Regions from separate parts of the Bradyrhizobium sp. 170 genome, predicted to be linked through region 1. Evidence: predicted binding sites of a transcription regulator. Region 1 holds the regulator's gene; each other region holds the start of a gene.
What was found. Region 1 encodes HrcA, which represses chaperone genes, less so after heat shock. Its sites were predicted from a motif close to GTTAGCACTCNCNNNNNGNGAGTGCTAAC; they were not measured.

Region 1 (6,960 bases):
CTTCGTCGATCGGCGCGTGGCGGACGTGGCTGTTGAAATCGCAATACGGGCACTTCGACAGGCAGAACGGCCAGTGCACATAGACGCCGAAGGCGGCTCGCTTCGGGTAATGGCGTTCGGCACTAGCCAAGACAGATCTCCGCCAGTTTGACGAAGGCTCGCGCCCGGTGCGACAGGCCGAGGCCGATCGGCGGCAGGCCGTGTTTCTCTATCGAGGTCATCTCGCCAAAGGTCCTGACGTGCCCGTCGGGCAGGAACGCCGGATCATAGCCGAAACCGGCGGTGCCGCGGGGCGGCCATACCAAAGTTCCATCGGCGCGGGCCTCGACCTCTTCGACATGACCGTCCGGCCAGGCGACGCACAGCGCTGACACGAAGTGCGCCTTTCGCTTGTCGGGCGTGGTCGCGCCGCGTTCCTGCAGCAGGCGCTCGATCCGCGTCATCGCCGCCATGAAATCCTTGCCCTCACCGGCCCAGCGCGCCGAGTAAATGCCGGGTGCGCCGTCCAGCGCATCGACCACGAGGCCGGAATCGTCGGCAAAGGCCGGCAGTTGCGCCGCCTGGGCGGCAGCGATTGCCTTGATTGCTGCATTGGCGCGAAACGTCTGGCCGGTTTCCTCGGGCTCGCCGAGGCCCAAATCGCCCGCGGAAACGGCCTCGACGCCATGCGGCGCCAGCAATTCCCGCATCTCGGCGAGCTTGCCGGGATTGTGGGTCGCGATCACGAGGGCGCCGGTGATTCGACGGTGCATATGCGATCAGACTACGCGACGGCCAGCTTCTGCAAGTCCACCAGACGCGCGACACCCTTGCGCGCCAGTTCCATCAGCGCCAGGAACTCGTCCTGCGAGAACGGCGTCTTCTCGGCGGTGCCCTGCACCTCGATGATGCGGCCGTCGCCAGTCATGACGAAATTGGCGTCGGTCTCGGCCTCGGAATCCTCGGCATAATCGAGGTCGAGCACCGGCGTACCGTTATAGATGCCGCAGGAGATCGCGGCGACATTGTCGCGCAGCACGTTGGCCTTGATCATGTTGCGGCTCTTCATCCACGAGATGCAGTCCGCCAGCGCCACCCAGGCGCCGGTGATCGAGGCGGTGCGCGTGCCGCCATCGGCCTGGATCACGTCGCAATCGACCGTGATCTGGCGCTCGCCGAGCGCTTCGAGGTCGACGGCTGCGCGCAAGCTGCGGCCGATCAGCCGCTGAATCTCGACCGTGCGGCCGCCCTGCTTGCCGGCGGCGGCCTCGCGGCGGGTGCGCTCCAGGGTAGCGCGCGGCAGCATGCCGTATTCGGCCGTGACCCAGCCGCGGCCCTGGCCCTTCAGCCACGGCGGCAGCCGCTCTTCCAGCGTGGCCGTGACCAGCACATGGGTGTCGCCGAATTTCACCATGCAGGAACCTTCGGCATATTTGACCACGCCGCGTTCCAGCGACACGGGGCGCAGCTGATCGGGCGCACGGCGGCTTGGCCGCATGGGAAGTCCTTTCGAAATCGAGCGAAATACCGTTTGCGGTGCTTGTAGGTGGGGGCGTGCGCAGCGGCAAGGGCTTTTGGCCCCGTTTGGAGGGAAAGGGACGCTTGTCATTAGCCCGCCGGAGCGACAAATTAGGGGCTGTCCAGGGAGTTAAGCCGTGGCCCACCACGATCCGATTGGCCTGATCGCGCCGCATGCCGGGCTCGCCCAGCTCAACGAGCGCTCACGCGACATTTTTCGTCAAATCGTCGAGAGCTATCTCGCGACCGGCGAACCCGTCGGCTCGCGCAACATCTCGCGCCTGATCGCGGTGCCGCTGTCGCCGGCCTCGGTCCGCAACGTGATGTCGGACCTCGAGCACCTCGGGCTGATCTATGCGCCACATACCTCGGCCGGGCGGTTGCCGACCGAACTCGGCCTGAGGTTCTTCGTCGATGCGCTAATGCAGATCGGCGACCTCACCGAACCGGAACGGGAATCGATCCAGAGCCAGCTCGCCTCCGTCGGGCGGGCGCAATCGGTCGAGGCGGCGCTCGGCGAGGCGCTGACGCGGCTTTCCGGCCTGACCCGGGCCGCGGCCGTGGTGCTGACAGCCAAATCCAATTCGCGGCTGAAACACATCGAATTCGTCCGGTTGGAGCCGGAGCGTGCACTGGTGGTGCTGGTCGGAGAAGACGGCCAGGTGGAAAACCGCGTGCTGGCGCTGCCGCCCGGCGTTCCCTCGTCGGCGCTGACCGAAGCGACAAATTTCCTCAATTCGCGGATTCGCGGGCGGACGCTTGCGGAAGCGCGGTTAGAGCTCGAAACCGCGCTGACGCAGAGCCGCGTCGAACTCGATCAATTGACGCAGAAGGTGATCGCGGCCGGCATCGCAAGCTGGTCCGGCGGCGACAACGACGACCGGCAATTGATCGTGCGCGGTCACGCCAACCTGCTCGAAGACCTGCACGCGCTGGAGGATCTCGAACGCGTCAAGTCCCTGTTCGACGATCTCGAGACCAAGCGCGGCGTGATCGATCTGTTGGGCCGGGCCGAGCGCGCCGAGGGCGTCCGCATTTTCATCGGATCGGAGAACAAGCTGTTCTCGCTGTCCGGTTCCTCCACCATCATCGCCCCCTATGGCGATGCCGCGGGCCGCATCGTCGGCGTTCTCGGCGTGATCGGGCCGACGCGGCTGAACTATGCAAGGGTGATTCCGACGGTGGATTACGCCGCCCGGATCGTCAGCCGGATGCTGGGCGGCTAATCCGCCCGAATAGGGCCTCAATCCCGGCTGGTTGTGCTTGATTTTCGGCCCTTAAAGCACGATATCCGGCCTAGCAAATCCCCATCGAACCAGATCCGTTTTTTGAGAAGGCAGTCTTATGACCGATCCCAACCGGCCGAGTGATGATGCGGTGAAACCGGCCCAGACCGGCGAGCCCGTGGTCTCAAAACCCTACATCATGCCCGACGATCCCGAGGAAGGATCAAATGAGGCCCTGACCAAGGAACTGGCCGAGGCGCGCGATAAGATGCTGCGCACGCTGGCGGAAATGGAAAACCTGCGCCAGCGCACCAGGCGCGAGGTGGCCGACTCCAAAATGTACGGCATCACCGGTTTCGCGCGCGACATTCTCGATATCGCCGACAATCTGCAGCGCGCGCTCGACGCCATTCCGGCCGAGGCCAGGGAGACCGCCGATCCCGGCATCAAGGCCTTTATCGAGGGCGTTGAACTGACCGAACGCTCGCTGCTCAACACGCTGGAGAAGAACGGCGTCAGGAAGTTCGATCCGTCGGGCGAGAAGTTCGATCCCAACTTCCAGCAGGCGATGTACGAAGTGCCCGACCCGTCCGTGCCGTCGGGGACGGTGGTTCAGGTCGTGCAGGCCGGCTTCATGATCGGCGAGCGCGTGCTGCGCCCGGCGCTGGTCGCCGTCTCCAAGGGCGGTGCGAAGGCCGCGCCGGCGGCCGACGTCACGAACTGAGCCGGGTCTAGCCTACGGCGGTTTCTCACTGGTCTTCGGCCAGTAGGTGCCAAAACTCCAGAGATTGCCTTCCGGATCCCGGCAGGCGAAATCGCGGCTGCCATAGTCGGTGTCGTGCAATTCCATCTCGATTCTAGCGCCTGATGCCTTGACCCTGGCGTGCAGCGCGTCGGGATCATCGACGGCGACGTAGAGCGCGTCCGTGCGGCGGCCGCCGATGTCACCGACAAGCTTGCCGTATTCGTCATCGCGGCATTGGCCCAGCATCAGCAGCGAGGAGCCGTAGGCGAGTTCGGCATGCTGTACCGAGCCGTCCTTGCGGTAAATGACATACTCGGTGAAACCGACTACGTCCTTCAGCCAGCGGATCATGGCCTCGGCATCGCAACAGCGCATCGTCGGATAGATGCGCGGCGCTTCGATCTTGCTTTGCTCGGTCACGGAAAACTCCTCCCTCACGGCTGTTCCGCCAATATGCGCGGACGCGTCAGCACAGGCTTGAAGATTTGTTACCGGACCGTCAGGCGTCGAGCTCGTCCAGCGGGCGCAGCAGGCGACTGTCGGTCAGCGCCAGGCGCCGGGCCCAAGCCGTCGGCGTTTCGCCGGCAAGGGTTGAAAATTCACGGGCGAGATGCGCCTGATCGGCATAACCGCTCTCGGCCGCAATCCCTGCCCAGCCGCTGCGGGCTCCACCCCGTGCGAGCCGACAGGCTCGATGGAAACGCATGATGCGGGCAACCGGCTTCGGCGCGAGACCGAGTTCGGATCGAAAACGGTTCACCAGGTGCTTGCGGCTCCAGCCGATCTCTTTCGCGAGCGCGGTGATCCGCGCGCCGCCCGCAGTGCGCGCCAGCCGTCGATAGGCGAATTCGATCTCGGGGGACGGCAGGTGGTTGGCGCGATCAGCAACAAAATCCTCGACCAGATCGAAGCGGTTTTGCCAACCGGATGCGGCCCCGAGCCGTTCGCGCAGTTGCCGGCCTTCGCGGCCCAGCACGTCTGACATGTCGACCATGCGCGCGGCGAGATCGACGACAGCGCCGCCAAAAAAGCGATAGGCGCCGAGCGGGGTGAAATCGACCTGCACGCATTCGGCGCCGCCATCGGATTCGATAAAGACCGGGCCGGCATGGAGCCCGGCGGCAAAGCTCGGCTGCCGGTCGGCGGCGTCGGGCTTGCGGTCGAGCGCGATCAGGAACGGCGTGCCGAAGCTGATGATCAGCGGCACCACCAGGCCTGCGGTTTCGCGCTGGAAAAACCGGCCGCGCGCCGTCTCACGGTAACCGGTCATGCCCGAAATAAGCCCCGCCGTGCGTTGCGACGGCGCACGACGGGCCAACTCGAAAGCGGACGGAGCCGTCAGGTCGGACATCCCTGACCCCTGCGAGAGGATACGGCGTCAAGCCGCGATATCGCTCGACTGGATGCGCTTGACGCCGGCCTTGGTCATGTCGGCCCAGGCTTTTGCGAGCGAGCCGTCGTTGTCGATGCCGCGGCAGGCGTCCTCGATCACAAAGGTTTCAAAACCGGCCTTGCGCGCGTCGAGCGCGCTCCATGCCACGCAGAAGTCGGTGGCGAGGCCGGCGAGGAACACCCGCTTCACCTTGCGCGCCTTCAGGTAGGCGGCGAGCCCCGTCGTGGTCTTGCCGTCAGCCTCGGTGAAGGCCGAATAGCTGTCGACGTTCTTGTTGAAACCCTTGCGGATGACGAGCCCGGCATGCGGGATCGCGAGGTCCTTCGATAGCGACGCGCCCTCGGTCCCCTGCACGCAGTGATCTGGCCACAGCACCTGCTTGCCGTAGGGCAGGCTGACGGTCTCGAACGGCTTCTTGCCGGAATGGGTGGAGGCGAACGAGATATGGCCCGCCGTGTGCCAGTCCTGTGTCATCACGACATTGGCAAAACCCTTGGCGATGCGGTTGATAATGGGCACGACCTGCTCGCCGTCCTTGACCGCGAGGCTGCCGCCGGGAAGGAAACAGTTTTGCACGTCGATGACGAGCAGCGCGGATGCATCGTCAGGTTTGATCGGCGCGGCCCAAAGCGCCGATGGAACGAGGGCAGCGACGGACGTCGCGCCGAGACCTGTCAGAACCAGCCTACGAATAAACATGGTGCGTCTCCCCGGTTATGAACCCGACTGCGAGAAGCCTATTTCCATCCGTGTACGAACGTAAGCCTGAAATTTAGGGCTTGCTGGCGCAAAATGGGTGCCTCAAGAGCCGCCATCCAAACCGCTTTACCTGCCGCTCGCACCATCGAGGAAAGCAGCCCATTCCTCTCGCACCGTCACGCGGAAGATTCCGGGAAGCACGGCCGGTACCTTCGATATTGCGCGTTCGTTCACCGCGATTGACCCGAAGAGGTCATTCAGCACGGTTTTGCCGCATCGATTGAGAAGAAGCTCTTCGGCATCGCGTGTTGTCCTTATGCCGAGGGCGTAGACTCCGGCAGCATGTGACCGGACGCAGGCCCGTAGGCCTGATAAGAGCTGCTGCAATGGTCCATCGTCATGGGCTTGCTGCCCGAATGATGGACCGGCCGTGAGCAAAAATGCGGCCGCAACTGCGATGATTGTTTTGCTCGCCACCTCAACCCGACTCGATTTGTGAGCTATTGGGCATCAGCCGCGCGGATGGATTCCGTCGCGCACCGCGCGGAAGCGCGGAAAGGCCTTGGTCCAGTCGGTGCGCGGCGAAGAGCCGATGATGCGCATCGAGCTCTGGGAGCCGAACCGCAGCCATTGCACGATGGTAACCGGCGTATTGTCCTTGCCGCTGGTGGCGTCGATCCGCGTCTCGTAGCCGGGCTGGCCATCGATGCGGACCGGCTCCGACATCGTGATCCTGCCGTCGCGCACGCCGGGAATCGTGGTCGCGATCTGCTGGGCAAAGCGGCCGCGATCGTCGGGCGAAGCTGCCGTCGAGCCGATCAGGCCGATGATCATGAAGGGCGCGACTTCGAAGCCGGTCTTTTCGTCACCGTCGGAGAGAATGAGGGCCGCGCCCGGCGCCAGCGTGCGGATGTTCTTGAAGCTCGAGAGCTCGCTGACCTTGAACGGCATCAGCCCGAGCTGCTCCTCGATCGGAACCTCGTTGCGGATCACGGCGGAAGCGAACATCTGGCGGATGGCGTCGTCGGTATAGATCCTGGAAGCGTTTTCGGGCACCTGCACGGCGACATAGCCGGAGAAGGTGGGGCCGGGCAGGATCATCGAATAGCGGCGCACATTGGTGGCGCCGTCCTTGGCGTTTTCGACGGTGTAGTAGGCGAGCCCCGCCGCGGTCTCGATGCTCTCGGGCTTGATGCCGCCGGTGCCGCCCGGGTTGGCCTTGAAGGCATTGGAGACTTCGCCATAGGCCGCCTCCGGCAGGTCCGTGACCAGCACCTTGACCCCCTGATCCTCGGTCTCGAAGCCGATGAATGTTCTGGCCTTGTTGAGGCCGACCAGTGGCGTCATGCCCACCCTGGCGCCCGGCGGGAAGACCGGGTCGGCGGCGAACGCGGAAGAGA
Region 2 (6,960 bases), 1.1 Mb from region 1:
GCGTCCAGGCCGGCCATTCCTTCTTCGCGGAGACCGCCTTGACGCCCGACCAGGTGAAGCCGGGACGGCCGACGCCGACGCCATAGCGCAGCGCCTTGCCGTCGCCCTGGACCAGGAACAGGAATTTGTTCGGGGTGTCGATCACGATGGTGCCCGGGCTTTCCTTGCCGTGATACTCGACCACCTGCTTTTCGTATTTCGGATCGAGCCGGTGCTGCGCGGGATCGAACTCCTCCTCCCGGCGCATCGACTGCTGCGGGTCCATCGGCGGCAGCAGCGCGCGCCGCCCGCCATATCCGTAGTCGGGCTGCGTCTGATAGGCCGGCTGTTGCTGATAGCGCCCGCCCTGCGGCGCATCGCCGAACAGGAATTCGATGAAGCCGCCGCCCATGCTGGAGCGTTTGGCAGAAGCCATGCGCACCGGCGCGGGCTCACGGCCGTAGATCACGGTGGGCTCGGCAATTGGCGAGGCGTCGATCGCACTGGCCTCACTGGCGAAGCAAAGGCAAGACGCGCTCGCAAGGAGCGCAAGGGAGATTTTTCCGGACATCGACGTACTCTGTACTGTTCGTCATTGCGGGTTGGCGGCGGCTCGACGAACGCCGCGGCACGCGATCAATACAAATCAAAACCTAATCGGTTTGGTAAACAGATCAGGCGTTTCGATTCACCATTTCGGCGATCGCGCGCTGATTTGTCCGGTAGCGTTTATTTTGCGTGAACGCGGTCCCCTCATGGTTAATCGTTGGTATGCGGCCGCGGGCAATCCGCTGTCACGACGCGTTCCGGCGTGAACCTCACGTTAAATCGCATCGGTTTAAAACACAGACGGAAGTGAAGGGGTGGGAAAAATTCATGTCGGTCAATCGCAAACGTTTTCGTATCGAACAAGCCCTTCTGGGCGACGCGCCAATTATGATGCCTGCCGTCGAAGGCGGCGAGATCGGCCCGATGCATCGTGAGATCATGGCCGAGCTGCGCGCGATCCGCACGCAGATGGCGGGCTTCGGCCACACCCCCGCCGCTTCGACCGGGCAGTCGGAGATCACGCGCGAGATTGCCGAATCGCACGCGTTGCTGGAAACCTATCGTGCCCAGATCGAGCAGTGCGCAAAGCTCAAGGTCGAGCTTGACCTCATTCACGATGCGATCAACCGCACCAAACGCGAAATCGCCACGCTGCACGGCAAGAGCTTTGACGGCCAGGAAATGGCCAAGGTCAATGGCGAGCTCGGCGCCGTCGTCGGCGGCACCGAACAGGCCACCCAGCAAATTCTCGAGGCCGTCGAGGCGATCGACCAGGCCGCCACCGCATTGTCCAAGAACATCTCGCCCGACCAGCAAAAGCTGCTCAGCGAGGAAATCCAGGAACGCGTCGTCGCGATCTTCGAGGCCTGCAATTTCCAGGACTTGACGGGCCAGCGCATCAGCAAGGTGATGAGCACGATGAAGTTCATCGAGCAGCACATCAATGCAATGATGGACATCTGGGGTGGCGTCGATGCCATCAAGGCGCACGCTCCCCCGATCGTCGATACCCGCGAAGGCGACGCCAAGCTGCTGAACGGCCCGAAGCTGGACGGCGACGACGGTCACGCCTCGCAGAACGACATCGACGCGCTGTTCGATTGATCTGGTTAACGCTGGCTAAACAGAAACGCCGGCTTCAAGGCGGCGTTTTTTGTTGGGTCGTCCGTCCTCCACTGTCATCGTCCGCCTTGTGCGCACTTGCGCACTGGGGCGGACGATCCAGTATTCCAGAGACGTCAGCGATTCAGCGGAGAAGCCGCAGCGTACTGGATGCCCCGACGGAGCCTGTCATCGGGCTCGCCGAAGGCGAGACCCGGTGGCGGGGCATGACGGCAAGGGAATGCAGTTTGCCTCACGCCCTCGGCGCGCAGCGCACATAGACCATGTTGCCGTAACGGACTGCGGCATCCTTTTCGATGAAGCGGGTCACGAGCACGCGGCCATCGAATGAGACGATCTCGCGATCCTGCTCGCCGGGCGTCGGGCCGGGCGGACCGATATAATTCTTGCCGCTCGGGCTGCCCTTGAGGCGCAGTTCCTGCGGGGTGGCCTGGTCGGCCAGATGCATGACAACACCGCCAGAGGTGCCGGCGCCGATCACATAGGGCTGCTTGCACTGCCCGCGCGCCGCCGCTTCGGTGCGGGCGCGGTCGTTGGGATTCTGGAACGAGGCGAGGCCCCAGCGGCCGACGATCTCGTCGGAGCGAATGGTCGCCGGCATATCGGGCGCCACACCGGGTTCGGCCTCGGGCGCCGGACTGGACGACAGCGACGGCAGGCTCATGCTGCTGCACGCCGCCAGCAAGACCGTCAGCGCCGACGCGATCGCCAGATTGGCAACCGTACGCGCATTACGTGAGCTGATCATCGAATTCCCCCGAGCAATTCCCTGGCCGCTCCCGTCAAGCAGCCAACCGCAAAAAGCCTGCCGGAGCAATGACGTCGGTTAAAATTACGCCGCTGCGCCGATTTGGTTTCCGTGGGACCATCCTATATTGGCCTCAAGAAGGCCTTAACCCCCTTGTTTGCTTGACAGGATCCGCGCCAAGCCATATTCCCCGGCCCCACGTTTAGCACTCAAATACCACGATTGCTAAGGGTCGTGCTGTCCCGCCCGGGGCGGCGTCGAATACCCGGCATTATCAAGCCATTTTCGATGGCACAGACCTGAAACCACGCCTTCCAAGGAACTTCAAGAGGAGACGTCATGGCCAAAACCAAATTCCGTCCGCTGCACGACCGCGTCGTGGTCAAGCGCATCGATGCCGAAGAGAAGACCAAGGGCGGCATCATCATTCCCGACAGCGCCAAGGAAAAGCCGTCGCAGGGCGAAATCACCGCCGTGGGCCCGGGCGGCCGCGACGAGGCCGGCAAGCTGATTCCGATCGACCTCAAGGTCGGCGACCGCGTGCTGTTCGGCAAATGGTCGGGCACCGAGGTCAAGCTCGACGGCGAGGAACTCCTGATCATGAAGGAGTCCGACATCATGGGCGTGCTGACCTAAGACCAATCAATAGCCGCCGCGCACCGTCGTCGGCGCAGTCACTTCTTTCCTTCTCCCATCGAAGTCGGATTTATCCGACTTCGAAATTCAAAATGCCCAACTCGGGTAAACCCGAGTTGGGGTGGGAGAAGGTGGCGCGCAAAAGCGCGCCGGATGAGGGGTCTCCATCCGCGGAGACAGACCCCTCACCCGTCTCGAATGAGCTATCGCTCATTCGATCCACCCTCTCCCACAAGGGGAGAGGGGAAGAAGACCCGGCGATGACAGGCGGCAAGCAACCGTATCCATTCATTCAGGAGTCCAAAAAATGGCTGCCAAAGACGTTAAATTTTCCGGCGATGCCCGCGACCGCATGCTGCGCGGCGTCGACGTTCTCGCCAACGCGGTGAAGGTGACGCTCGGTCCGAAGGGCCGCAACGTCGTGATCGAGAAGAGCTTCGGCGCTCCGCGCATCACCAAGGACGGCGTCACCGTCGCCAAGGAAATCGAACTCGAGGACAAGTTCGAGAACATGGGCGCGCAGATGCTGCGCGAGGTCGCCTCCAAGACCAACGACACCGCCGGCGACGGCACCACCACGGCGACCGTGCTGGCACAGGCGATCGTGCGCGAAGGCGCCAAGTCGGTCGCCGCCGGCATGAACCCGATGGACCTCAAGCGCGGTATCGACATCGCCGTGACCGCCGTGGTCAAGGACATCGAGAAGCGCGCCAAGCCGGTCGCCTCCTCCGCAGAGGTCGCCCAGATCGGCACTATCTCGGCCAATGGCGATGCCGCCATCGGCAAGATGATCGCCCAGGCGATGCAGAAGGTCGGCAATGAAGGCGTGATCACGGTCGAGGAGAACAAGTCGCTCGATACCGAAGTCGACATCGTCGAGGGCATGAAGTTCGACCGCGGCTACCTGTCGCCCTACTTCATCACCAACGCCGAAAAGATGACGGCCGAGCTCGAGGACGTCTACGTGCTGCTGCACGAGAAGAAGTTGAGCGGCCTGCAGTCGATGCTGCCGGTGCTGGAAGCCGTGGTGCAGTCCGGTCGCCCGCTCCTGATCATCGCCGAGGACGTCGAGGGCGAGGCGCTGGCGACGCTGGTCGTCAACCGCCTGCGCGGTGGCCTGAAGGTTGCCGCCGTCAAGGCGCCGGGCTTCGGCGATCGCCGCAAGGCGATGCTGGAAGACATCGCGATCCTGACCGGCGGTCAGCTGATCTCGGATGAACTCGGCATGAAGCTCGAAAGCGTCACCATCAACATGCTCGGCCGCGCCGGCAAGGTGGTGATCGACAAGGAGAACACCACGATCGTCAAGGGCGCCGGCAAGAAAAAGGGCATCGAAGCCCGCGTCACGCAGATCAAGGCGCAGATCGAGGAAACCACCTCGGACTACGACCGCGAGAAGCTGCAGGAGCGTCTGGCCAAGCTCGCCGGCGGCGTCGCGGTGATCCGCGTCGGTGGCGCGACCGAGATCGAGGTCAAGGAAAAGAAGGACCGCGTCGAGGACGCCCTCAACGCGACCCGAGCGGCCGTGCAGGAAGGCATCGTGCCGGGCGGCGGCGTCGCGCTGCTGCGCGCCAAGAAGGCCGTCGGCCGCATCAACCACGACAATTCCGACGTTCAGGCCGGTATCAATATCGTGCTGAAGGCGCTGGAAGCTCCGGTTCGCCAGATCTCGGAAAACGCCGGTGTCGAAGGCTCGATCGTGGTCGGCAAGATCCTGGAGAACAAGTCCGAGACCTTCGGCTTCGACGCCCAGACCGAGGAATATGTCGACATGGTCGACAAGGGCATCATCGACCCGGCCAAGGTGGTTCGTACCGCGCTGCAGGACGCTTCGTCGGTCGCAGGCCTGCTGGTGACCACCGAAGCCATGGTCGCCGAACTGCCGAGGGAGCCGGCGCCGGCGATGCCCGGCGGTGGCGGCGGCATGGGGGGAATGGGCGGAATGGGCTTTTAGGGCCCGGCTTTCCCGAGTAAACAGATCGAAGGCCGCCTCCGGGCGGCCTTCTTTTTTGGCTTTTTTGGCAATGAAGCGCGCCCGATCGGTTCAGGACGTGCTTGGCTCGAAAACGCTACCGGGGTTTGCTACTTACGACCCCTGCCGATTCCATCGTTTCAGGGAATTTCATATGCGCGCGCGGTTCCTTCTCCTGCTCGGTCTGGTCACGGTCTCCCCGGGCCTCGCTTTCGCCCAGATGAAACTTCCCTCCAAGACGGCGCCGGGCGCGACCGAGACGCGCTATTTCACCGCGATCGACGGCCTGATGGACGGCAACGCCGACGTCATCCTGAAGGAAACCCGGCAGGGCAAGAACGTCATCGCGGCTACCCTCGACGTCTGCTACCCCGCCGCGAAGGGCTCCGACCGCAAGGACCGCTTCGTCGCCAATCTCGCCGTCCTCAACGGGCAGAACCTGACGGGCACCACGCAGAGCCTCGGTGACAAGCAGCCGGTCATCGTCAAGCTGTCGCGTAAGCCTGTCGGCGACACCTTCGAATTCCGCGGCCAGATCACGATTGGCCAGACCGTCACCGAGGTGACCTCGACGGACAATTCCGATCTCAGCGAGAAGGAATTCCTCGACAACCAGACCAGCGACGACGGCATCACGCCGGCGCCGAAGGATTTTACCGACGTTTCGCCCGAGGCGTTCGGCGTGCGGGTAAAACTCGACGCCGCTCTGGATTTCCTCAAGAGCCTGAAGGGCGAAGCCGTCGAGGTCGGGCTATCGAGCCTTTCGATCTCCTGCGATGCGCTGCGCGCCGGCGAGCAGACCATCAACCTCACGGCCGATCCGGAGCGCACGGCGGCGCTGATTGCGAAGGCCAAATCGATGCCGGGCGTGGTCGCGGCGGGATGGACCAGCGGTTCTGTCGAGATGGACCGCACCATCCGTTTTGCGGCGGCCGAATGGCGCGACGGCGACAAGATCAACAAGGACAAGATCGCGTCGGCGATATCGGCTGTTCTCTCCAGAACGCTCGCAGCCAAGGCGGCGGGCGCCGACTGGGACGCCAATACCGGAAAACTGACACTGACCTTGAAGCGGCCGAGCCCGGTCTATCCGCCGCTCGCGCTGACCGAAAGTATCGAAGTCACCGCGCTGGTCTCTCCGGACAAACCCGGTGTGTCGGACAGGCTGATGCTGTGGATCTCGAGCCCGGTGATCACGACCGCGGATGAAGGCACCGGCCCCAAATTGAACCTGTCGGAAGAGTCCACCGGCGACGAGGAAGGCGGCGAGCCGAAGGACGACAATGGTTCGGTCGAGGCGCTGGCGAAAGAGTTCAAGGGCCAGCGCTGGGACGTCGACAAGTCGGTATGGAAATGATCCGCGTACCCACACGATAGGGCGATCGATGGGCTGCGCGCGTACCAATCCCCCCGCCGCGGACCGGTGCGCAATGATCTGGTCCCAGGCTTTGATTGTTAAGATTCGATTCAGCTTCGAGGAACATCATCGGTTCGCCGAAACCTGGGTCACGCCATGCAAGACCGCGAGCCGAATACCTTTGAGAGCATTTTGTCGGGGAATGTGGTTGCCGGCCAGTGGCGGGAGCAATCCGCGAGCCTGTGGAATTTCCTGAAGGCCGATCGCGACGAAGTATTGGTGGTGCGGGAGCCATTTGGCGATCGGGCACGCACCGCTGTGCTGGTCACTGCAGCAGTGGTAGCAAGCTTTGCACTGGGATGGGCCGGCGGCCTGAATTGGCCCCAGTTCGCAACCGAACTCGGTCTTGTCGAAGTTGCGCAGAAAGAAGCGCCCTCGCCGCGAATTTCCGAAGCACGATCGAGCGGCAGGATTGAAGGCGCTCGAAAGACGGCATCGGCGTTAGATTCGCCCGCCATTGTCGGAAGCATTCCCAAGCCGTCCGCCCTGTTGCCGGGCGGTGCACGCCCGCCTGCGAGCCCGGCCTCCCAGGCAAAT
Region 3 (6,960 bases), 2.8 Mb from region 1:
GGGTTCGGCGTTCTGGCGTTGCTGGCGATCGCATGGGCGCTCAGCGAGAATCGCCGCGCGGTGTCGTTGCGGCAAATGGCGGTCGGGCTTGCGGTCACCGTCGTCACGGCGCTGGTGCTGCTCAAGCTGCCGCCGGTGGCAAGGGCGTTCGGCGCCATCAACGACGCCGTCAACACCGTCTCGGCGGCATCCCGCGCCGGCACGTCGTTCGTGTTCGGTTATCTCGGCGGCGGCGCGCTTCCATTCGACCTCAAGGCGCCGGGCGCGGATTTCATCCTGGCGTTTCAGGCCCTGCCGATCGTGCTGGTCATGAGCGTTCTGACGACGCTGCTGTTCTACTGGCGCATCCTGCCGCCGATCGTGCGCGGCATGGCATGGCTCCTGGAGCGCACGCTCGGCGTCGGCGGCGCGGTGGGGCTGTCGACCGCGGCGAATATCTTTCTCGGCATGGTCGAGGCGCCGCTGTTCATCCGCCCCTATCTCGCGCAACTCACCCGCAGCGAATTGTTTCTGGTGATGACCGGCGGCATGGCCGGCATCGCCGGCACCGTGCTGGTGCTCTACGCCACCTTCCTCGCGCCGCTGATACCGGACGCGGCGGCGCATTTTGTCATTGCATCCGTGCTGAGCGCGCCGGCGGCCATCCTGATCAGCCTGATCATGGTGCCGGAGACTTCAGACAAGCGCACCGGCGGATCATTGGAAGATCCCGACATGCAAACCTCGAGCACCATGGATGCGATCGTCAAGGGCACTACGGCCGGGCTTGAGCTGCTGCTTAACATCGTCGCCATGCTCTTGGTGCTCGTCGCGCTGGTCTATCTCGCCAACGCCATCCTCGGGCTGTTGCCCGAGATCGGCGGCGCGAAAATTTCGTTGCAGCGTCTCCTCGGCTACCTGATGGCGCCGGTGTGCTGGCTGATGGGCCTGCCGTGGCCGCAGGCGATCACGGCGGGAAGCCTGATGGGCACCAAGACCGTGCTCAACGAATTGATCGCCTATGTCGACCTGTCAAAACTCGGCGCTGACACGCTCGACCCACGCTCGCGGCTGATCATACTCTATGCGATGTGCGGCTTTGCCAATTTTGCCAGCCTCGGCATCATGATCGGCGGCCTCGGCACTATGGCCCCGGAGCGTCGCGAGGAGATCAATGCGCTCGGGCTGAAGTCGATCGTCTCAGGCACGCTGACGACGTGCCTGATGGGGGCGATCGTGGGGGTGATGACGTAGCCGTAGCCTGGATGGAGCGAAGCACAATCCGGGACACGTGTTCAATCACTCGCAGCGGCCCCGGATTTCGCGGAGCCTGTCATCGGGCGCGCGTTCGCGCGACCCGTTGGCTCCATCCGGGCTACAAGGTCAACTCGCCAATTCCACCGTCTTGAACTCCGCCGGCAAAATCACTTCCAGCAATTCGACGTCGTCCGAATAATCCATGATCAGGTGCTTGATGCGCGGCGGCTGGGTCCAGGCGCTGCCCTCTTTCATCAGCGTCTCGCCCTGACCTTCCATGTAGGTCTTCACCCAGCCCTTGAGCACGTAGACCATCTGGAATTCGACGTCGTGGTAATGCAGTTTTGAAACTTCCGCCGGATTGCAGGGACCCTGCAGGCGGATCACATGCGCCTGCGCCAGGCCGTGGGTTGCGTCAGCGATGCCGAGGTCGCGGTAATGCGCGTAAGCGCGCAGGCCGTCGGCCTTGAAATCTTCTTCGCGGTGATGGCTGATGGCGATGCGCTGTTTCGGCCGCGCCTTCCTGGCCGGTTTCGACTTTGCCGCCGCAACGCCCCTCGCCTTCTTGATGGTCTTGCGGGGTGAGGATTTGGCTGCCGTCTTGTGGCCCGACCATTTCTTCTTCACAGCGGGCTGCGCCGCGGCGCGCGACGCGACTTTCTTCTTGGCCATGGGTGCCTCCCTTTTTTGTTTGTGGCGGGAGGCTAACACAAATCGGATTTCGTAGGGTGGGCAAAGGCGCGCTTGCGCCGTGCCCACCATCAGGAGCGTGATAGAAATTGGCATGGTGGGCACGCTTCGCTTTGCCCCCTACGCCACCTCGATCAATGCAGCCTGAACACGCCATCCACCGCGCGCAGCTCGGCGGGCTTGATCAGCCTGGAATGCGCGACCGTCACGGAGAACAACGGGCCATCAAGCTTTTCCTGCCAGAAGGCCAGGAAATCCTTGAGCGCCGGAAATTTCGGGCAGAGATCGTAGTTCTGCCAGACATAGGTCTGCAGCAATGAGGGATGATCCGGCATCCGATACAGGATTTTCGCCGTCGTCAGCCCGTAACCCAGCACCTGCTTCCGGAAGTCTTCGGAAGCAACGCCAACCCGCGAGACCATGCCAAACCTCCATTGCTGGAAGCGCATTTCACGTGGTGGCCACACACCGAGCCACCCCGGCGGAGATGCGCTCACATGAGAGAAATGTGACGCACGATACCAACCCATCACAAGCCTAAATGTTTAATGAATTGTTGAAAGTTCACGCATTAGCAGCAGCTTACCGCACGTGCTAATTCGGGGGCTTGTACGGGGCCTTGGGTCCGGCCGACCCGATTAATCATGATTAATGAAATTGGCAGGCGTCATATTTGAGTGCCAATTTTTCTGCTAGAAGCCCTTGTCCCCCGAACAAGACTGGCCTAAATCAGCCGCAGCCGAGCTGGCACTCGCTGGCCCGGACTGCCAAAATTTCCAATTCTGATAACATCTTCAGAAACTTAGGAGGACTGCATGAAATTCCGTCCGCTTCACGACCGCGTCGTGGTCAAGCGCATCGACGCCGAAGAGAAGACCGCTGGCGGCATCATCATTCCGGACAGTGCCAAGGAAAAGCCCTCGCAGGGCGAAATCACCGCCGTCGGCCCGGGTGGCCGCGACGAAGCCGGCAAACTGATCCCGATCGACCTCAAGGTCGGCGACCGCGTTCTGTTCGGCAAATGGTCGGGCACCGAGGTCAAGATCGACGGTGAAGATCTCCTGATCATGAAGGAGAGCGACATCATGGGCGTGCTCGACGTCCCCGCCGGCACCAAGAAGAAGGCTGCCTAAGCGCATCGCCTGCAACGCTCACCCTGAGGAGCGCCCGCAAGGCGCCTCCCCGACAGGGTGAGAGACAAGCATCAACTCAGGGATATCAAATATGTCAGCTAAAGAAGTAAAATTCGGCGTAGATGCCCGCGACCGCATGCTGCGCGGCGTCGACATTCTCGCCAACGCCGTCAAGGTGACGCTCGGTCCGAAGGGCCGCAACGTCGTCCTCGACAAGTCGTTCGGCGCTCCCCGCATCACCAAGGACGGCGTCACTGTCGCCAAGGAAATCGAGCTCGAAGACAAGTTCGAGAACATGGGCGCGCAGATGGTGCGCGAAGTCGCTTCCAAGTCGGCCGACGCTGCCGGCGACGGCACCACCACCGCGACCGTTCTCGCGGCTGCGATCGTCCGTGAAGGCGCCAAGTCGGTTGCCGCCGGCATGAACCCGATGGATCTGAAGCGCGGTATCGACCTGGCGGTGGAAGCCGTGGTCGCCGACCTCGTCAAGAACTCCAAGAAGGTCACCTCGAACGAGGAAATCGCCCAGGTCGGCACCATCTCCGCCAACGGCGACGCCGAAATCGGCAAGTTCCTGGCCGATGCCATGAAGAAGGTCGGCAACGAGGGCGTCATCACGGTTGAAGAAGCCAAGTCGCTCGAAACCGAACTCGACGTCGTCGAGGGCATGCAGTTCGACCGCGGCTACATCTCGCCCTACTTCGTCACCAACGCCGACAAGATGCGCGTCGAATTCGACGACGCCTACATCCTGATCAACGAGAAGAAGCTCTCCAACCTGAACGAGCTGCTGCCGCTGCTCGAGGCCGTGGTGCAGACCGGCAAGCCGCTGGTCATCGTCGCGGAAGACGTCGAAGGCGAAGCCCTCGCCACCCTCGTCGTCAACCGTCTGCGTGGTGGCCTCAAGGTTGCCGCCGTCAAGGCTCCGGGCTTCGGCGATCGCCGCAAGGCCATGCTGCAGGACATCGCGGTTCTGACCGGCGGTCAGGCGATCTCGGAAGATCTCGGCATCAAGATGGAGAACGTCACGCTGCAGATGCTCGGTCGCGCCAAGAAGGTGATGATCGACAAGGAAAACACCACCATCGTCAACGGCGCCGGCAAGAAGGCCGACATCGAAGCGCGCGTGCAGCAGATCAAGGCGCAGATCGAGGAAACCACCTCGGACTACGACCGTGAGAAGCTGCAGGAGCGTCTGGCCAAGCTCGCGGGCGGCGTCGCCGTGATCCGCGTCGGCGGCGCGACCGAAGTCGAGGTGAAGGAGCGCAAGGATCGCGTGGATGACGCGATGCATGCGACCCGTGCGGCGGTTGAAGAAGGCATCGTGCCGGGCGGCGGCGTCGCCCTGCTCCGCGCCTCCGAGCAGCTCAAGCGCATCAAGACCCAGAACGACGACCAGAAGACCGGCGTCGAGATCGTGCGCAAGGCGCTCTCCGCGCCGGCCCGCCAGATCGCGATCAACGCAGGCGAAGACGGTTCCGTCATCGTCGGCAAGATCCTCGAGAAGGAGCAGTACAATTACGGCTTCGACTCGCAGACCGGCGAATACGGCAACCTGGTCACCAAGGGCATCATCGACCCGACCAAGGTGGTTCGTGCGGCGATCCAGAACGCGGCCTCGGTCGCGGCGCTCCTGATCACCACCGAAGCCATGATCGCCGAACTGCCGAAGAAGAACGCCGGCGGCGGCGGCGGCATGCCTCCGGGCGGCGGCATGGGCGGCATGGACTTCTAATCCAGCCACTCAAGGCGACTATCAAGGAATGCAAAACCCCGGCAGCGATGCCGGGGTTTTTGTTTGCCGAATTCCCTCCCCCGTCATTCCGGGGCGCGCCCCTGGCGCGAGCCCGGAATCCATAACCACGAATGCTAATTGGAGATACCGGGATAGAGATCCACCCATCCCGGATTCTGCTCTTCGACAAGCCGTATCTTCCAGTCGCGCCGCCATTTCTTAAGTTCTTTCTCGCGAGCAATCGCCGTCAGCGCATCCTCGTAAATTTCGAACCACACCAGTTTGTCGACACCGTACCGTGTAGTGAATCCAGGGACTGCCTTCGTCTTGTGCTCATATACGCGACGCACGATGTCATTGGTCACGCCGAGATACAGCGTACCGTGTTTCCTGCTGGCAAGCAGATAGACGTAGTATGCCATCACAATCTCGACCGTCATTCATTCCGGGACGCGCCGCTTGGCGCGGACCTCAGATGCGCAGTTGCGCATCGGGGAATCCATACTCCCGATCGTGGTTATGGATTCCGGGCTCGACGCTGCGCGTCGCCCCGGAATGACGAAGGATATTTTGCGATCGCTCTTCGATCAATAAAGACTGTGACGTAAATTAGCCTATTCATTACACCCCCCACGGAACACCCCCTCAATAAGGTTTGGCCCACGCATCCGCAGCGGCGATGATCTTGCCGAACAGCCGGACGAGTTCGCGCCGCTCACCCGGATCGAGCGTTTGCAGCATTTCCTTTTCGCGTTCGACAAAACTCTTGATGATCGCGGCATAGGTGCGTTGTCCGGATTCGCTCAGGTGCAAAACCTGGCGACGGCTGTCGGCAATGTCGGTCTTGCGCGTGATCAGTCCTTTTTTCTGGAGCAGCTTGACCGCGCTCGCGATGCTGGTTTTCGGTCGCCCGGTCACCGTGCTGATCTGCTGGGCGTTCAGGCGCGGCTGCCGCGTCAGGCAGAACAGGACGATCCATTCGGAGCGTGTCAGCTTGAACGACTTCTCCATCATCGCCACCAGCGGACCGACATAGAAATTGGCGATGTAGTTCATCCGGTACGCCACGGGGATTGGATTGTCCCTCAGGATCGCCTCGAGCAGCAATCCGTGAAGCACGCGTTCGCCGGGCTGCCAGCCGACATTCAACTCTTCTGTCTTGCCGGTCCTGCGCTTCGCTGCCGCTCTACCCGCCATTGCCGCCACTCAATTCCCCGCCAGAAAGGCCGTTATCGCCCGGTATAGGCTCACGTGATTCTTCTCGATACAGAGGAAATGCGAGCCGCCGGGTATTTCCAGACAGGTTTTGTTCACCGAGCCGATCGCTGATTGCAGCCGCTGCATGTCGGTCCTTGTCGAGGTGGTGTCGCGCTCTCCCCGCACCAGCAGGACAGGCGTGGTGATCGTTCGCGGATCATACAGCGGCTGGCCGTTGAACACCTCGATCAAGTCGGCAAATGCGCCGTTCGGACAACGAAACGCCGGCGGATGATGCAAGCCGGCGCGCGGATCATTGGCTGCCAGAGTCTCGAATAATTTTTCCACCACGCCATCCTCGCGCACATCGCGCGGGTCGCCGGACACATCGCCGTTCCAGCGCGCAGTGACATCGTTCCTGGTAATCAGGCGATAGGCGCCAAAATGCCCGGCCAGCCTGCGCCCGTCTGCGGGATCGCCGATCCGCTCCAGCCACATCGGGTTGTTCTCGGCGAACAGCGGCGCGTAGAGCACCAGCCTGCGAACTTCGGCGGCATGTCCGCTGGCGTACCAACCCGCGATGATCGAGCCCCACGAAAAGCCGATCAGGTCGATCGATTGAACCGAGCGTCGCTGCAGAATGGCTGACACCGCCACGCCAATGTCCGCGACGGCGTGCCGCGCCCGGGAAAACGGCGGATGTGCGTCCGGCGGCGCGTTCATCACGTCGTGCGCGACCGACGCGCCATACCCGCGAACATCGAGCGCATAGACGAAGCGGCCGCCGCTCGCGAGCTCCTGCATCAGCGAGTAACCGGCAAGCGGAAGATCGAACAGCGCCGATCCGAAAGAAGCGCCGTGCATCAGCAGCACCGGCGGATGAAGCGCCTCGCCTGCCGGCGCCATCTCCCACAGGCCGAGCGCCATCTCGCCGTCAGCCGTCTCGATCCGCAGCAATCGCTTCGTCAT

Region 2: a site for HrcA is predicted at 2,600-2,628, ahead of IVB05_RS37630 (co-chaperone GroES). Genes of this name have one in related genera too.
Region 3: a site for HrcA is predicted at 2,670-2,698, ahead of IVB05_RS29610 (co-chaperone GroES). Genes of this name have one in related genera too.

Annotation. Positions count from the first base shown of each region.
Region 1 is NZ_CP064703.1:9,139,061-9,146,020, reverse strand. Features, by position in the region: gene hemW (radical SAM family heme chaperone HemW) at 1-130, opposite strand, end outside; gene rdgB (RdgB/HAM1 family non-canonical purine NTP pyrophosphatase) at 123-752, opposite strand; gene rph (ribonuclease PH) at 764-1,477, opposite strand; gene hrcA (heat-inducible transcriptional repressor HrcA) at 1,635-2,723, shown strand; gene grpE (nucleotide exchange factor GrpE) at 2,842-3,447, shown strand; gene IVB05_RS43110 (VOC family protein) at 3,460-3,888, opposite strand; gene IVB05_RS43105 (AraC family transcriptional regulator) at 3,968-4,819, opposite strand; gene pncA (bifunctional nicotinamidase/pyrazinamidase) at 4,847-5,560, opposite strand; gene IVB05_RS43095 (hypothetical protein) at 6,071-6,960, opposite strand, start outside.
Region 2 is NZ_CP064703.1:7,989,448-7,996,407, forward strand. Features, by position in the region: gene IVB05_RS37615 (L,D-transpeptidase) at 1-550, opposite strand, end outside; gene IVB05_RS37620 (protein phosphatase CheZ) at 856-1,632, shown strand; gene IVB05_RS37625 (hypothetical protein) at 1,883-2,398, opposite strand; gene IVB05_RS37630 (co-chaperone GroES) at 2,738-3,034, shown strand; gene groL (chaperonin GroEL) at 3,342-4,988, shown strand; gene IVB05_RS37640 (hypothetical protein) at 5,161-6,363, shown strand; gene IVB05_RS37645 (hypothetical protein) at 6,520-6,960, shown strand, end outside.
Region 3 is NZ_CP064703.1:6,338,055-6,345,014, forward strand. Features, by position in the region: gene IVB05_RS29595 (nucleoside transporter C-terminal domain-containing protein) at 1-1,233, shown strand, start outside; gene IVB05_RS29600 (cupin domain-containing protein) at 1,363-1,908, opposite strand; gene IVB05_RS29605 (usg protein) at 2,061-2,348, opposite strand; gene IVB05_RS29610 (co-chaperone GroES) at 2,742-3,059, shown strand; gene groL (chaperonin GroEL) at 3,151-4,794, shown strand; gene IVB05_RS29620 (GIY-YIG nuclease family protein) at 4,929-5,216, opposite strand; gene IVB05_RS29625 (MarR family transcriptional regulator) at 5,440-5,991, opposite strand; gene IVB05_RS29630 (alpha/beta fold hydrolase) at 6,001-6,960, opposite strand.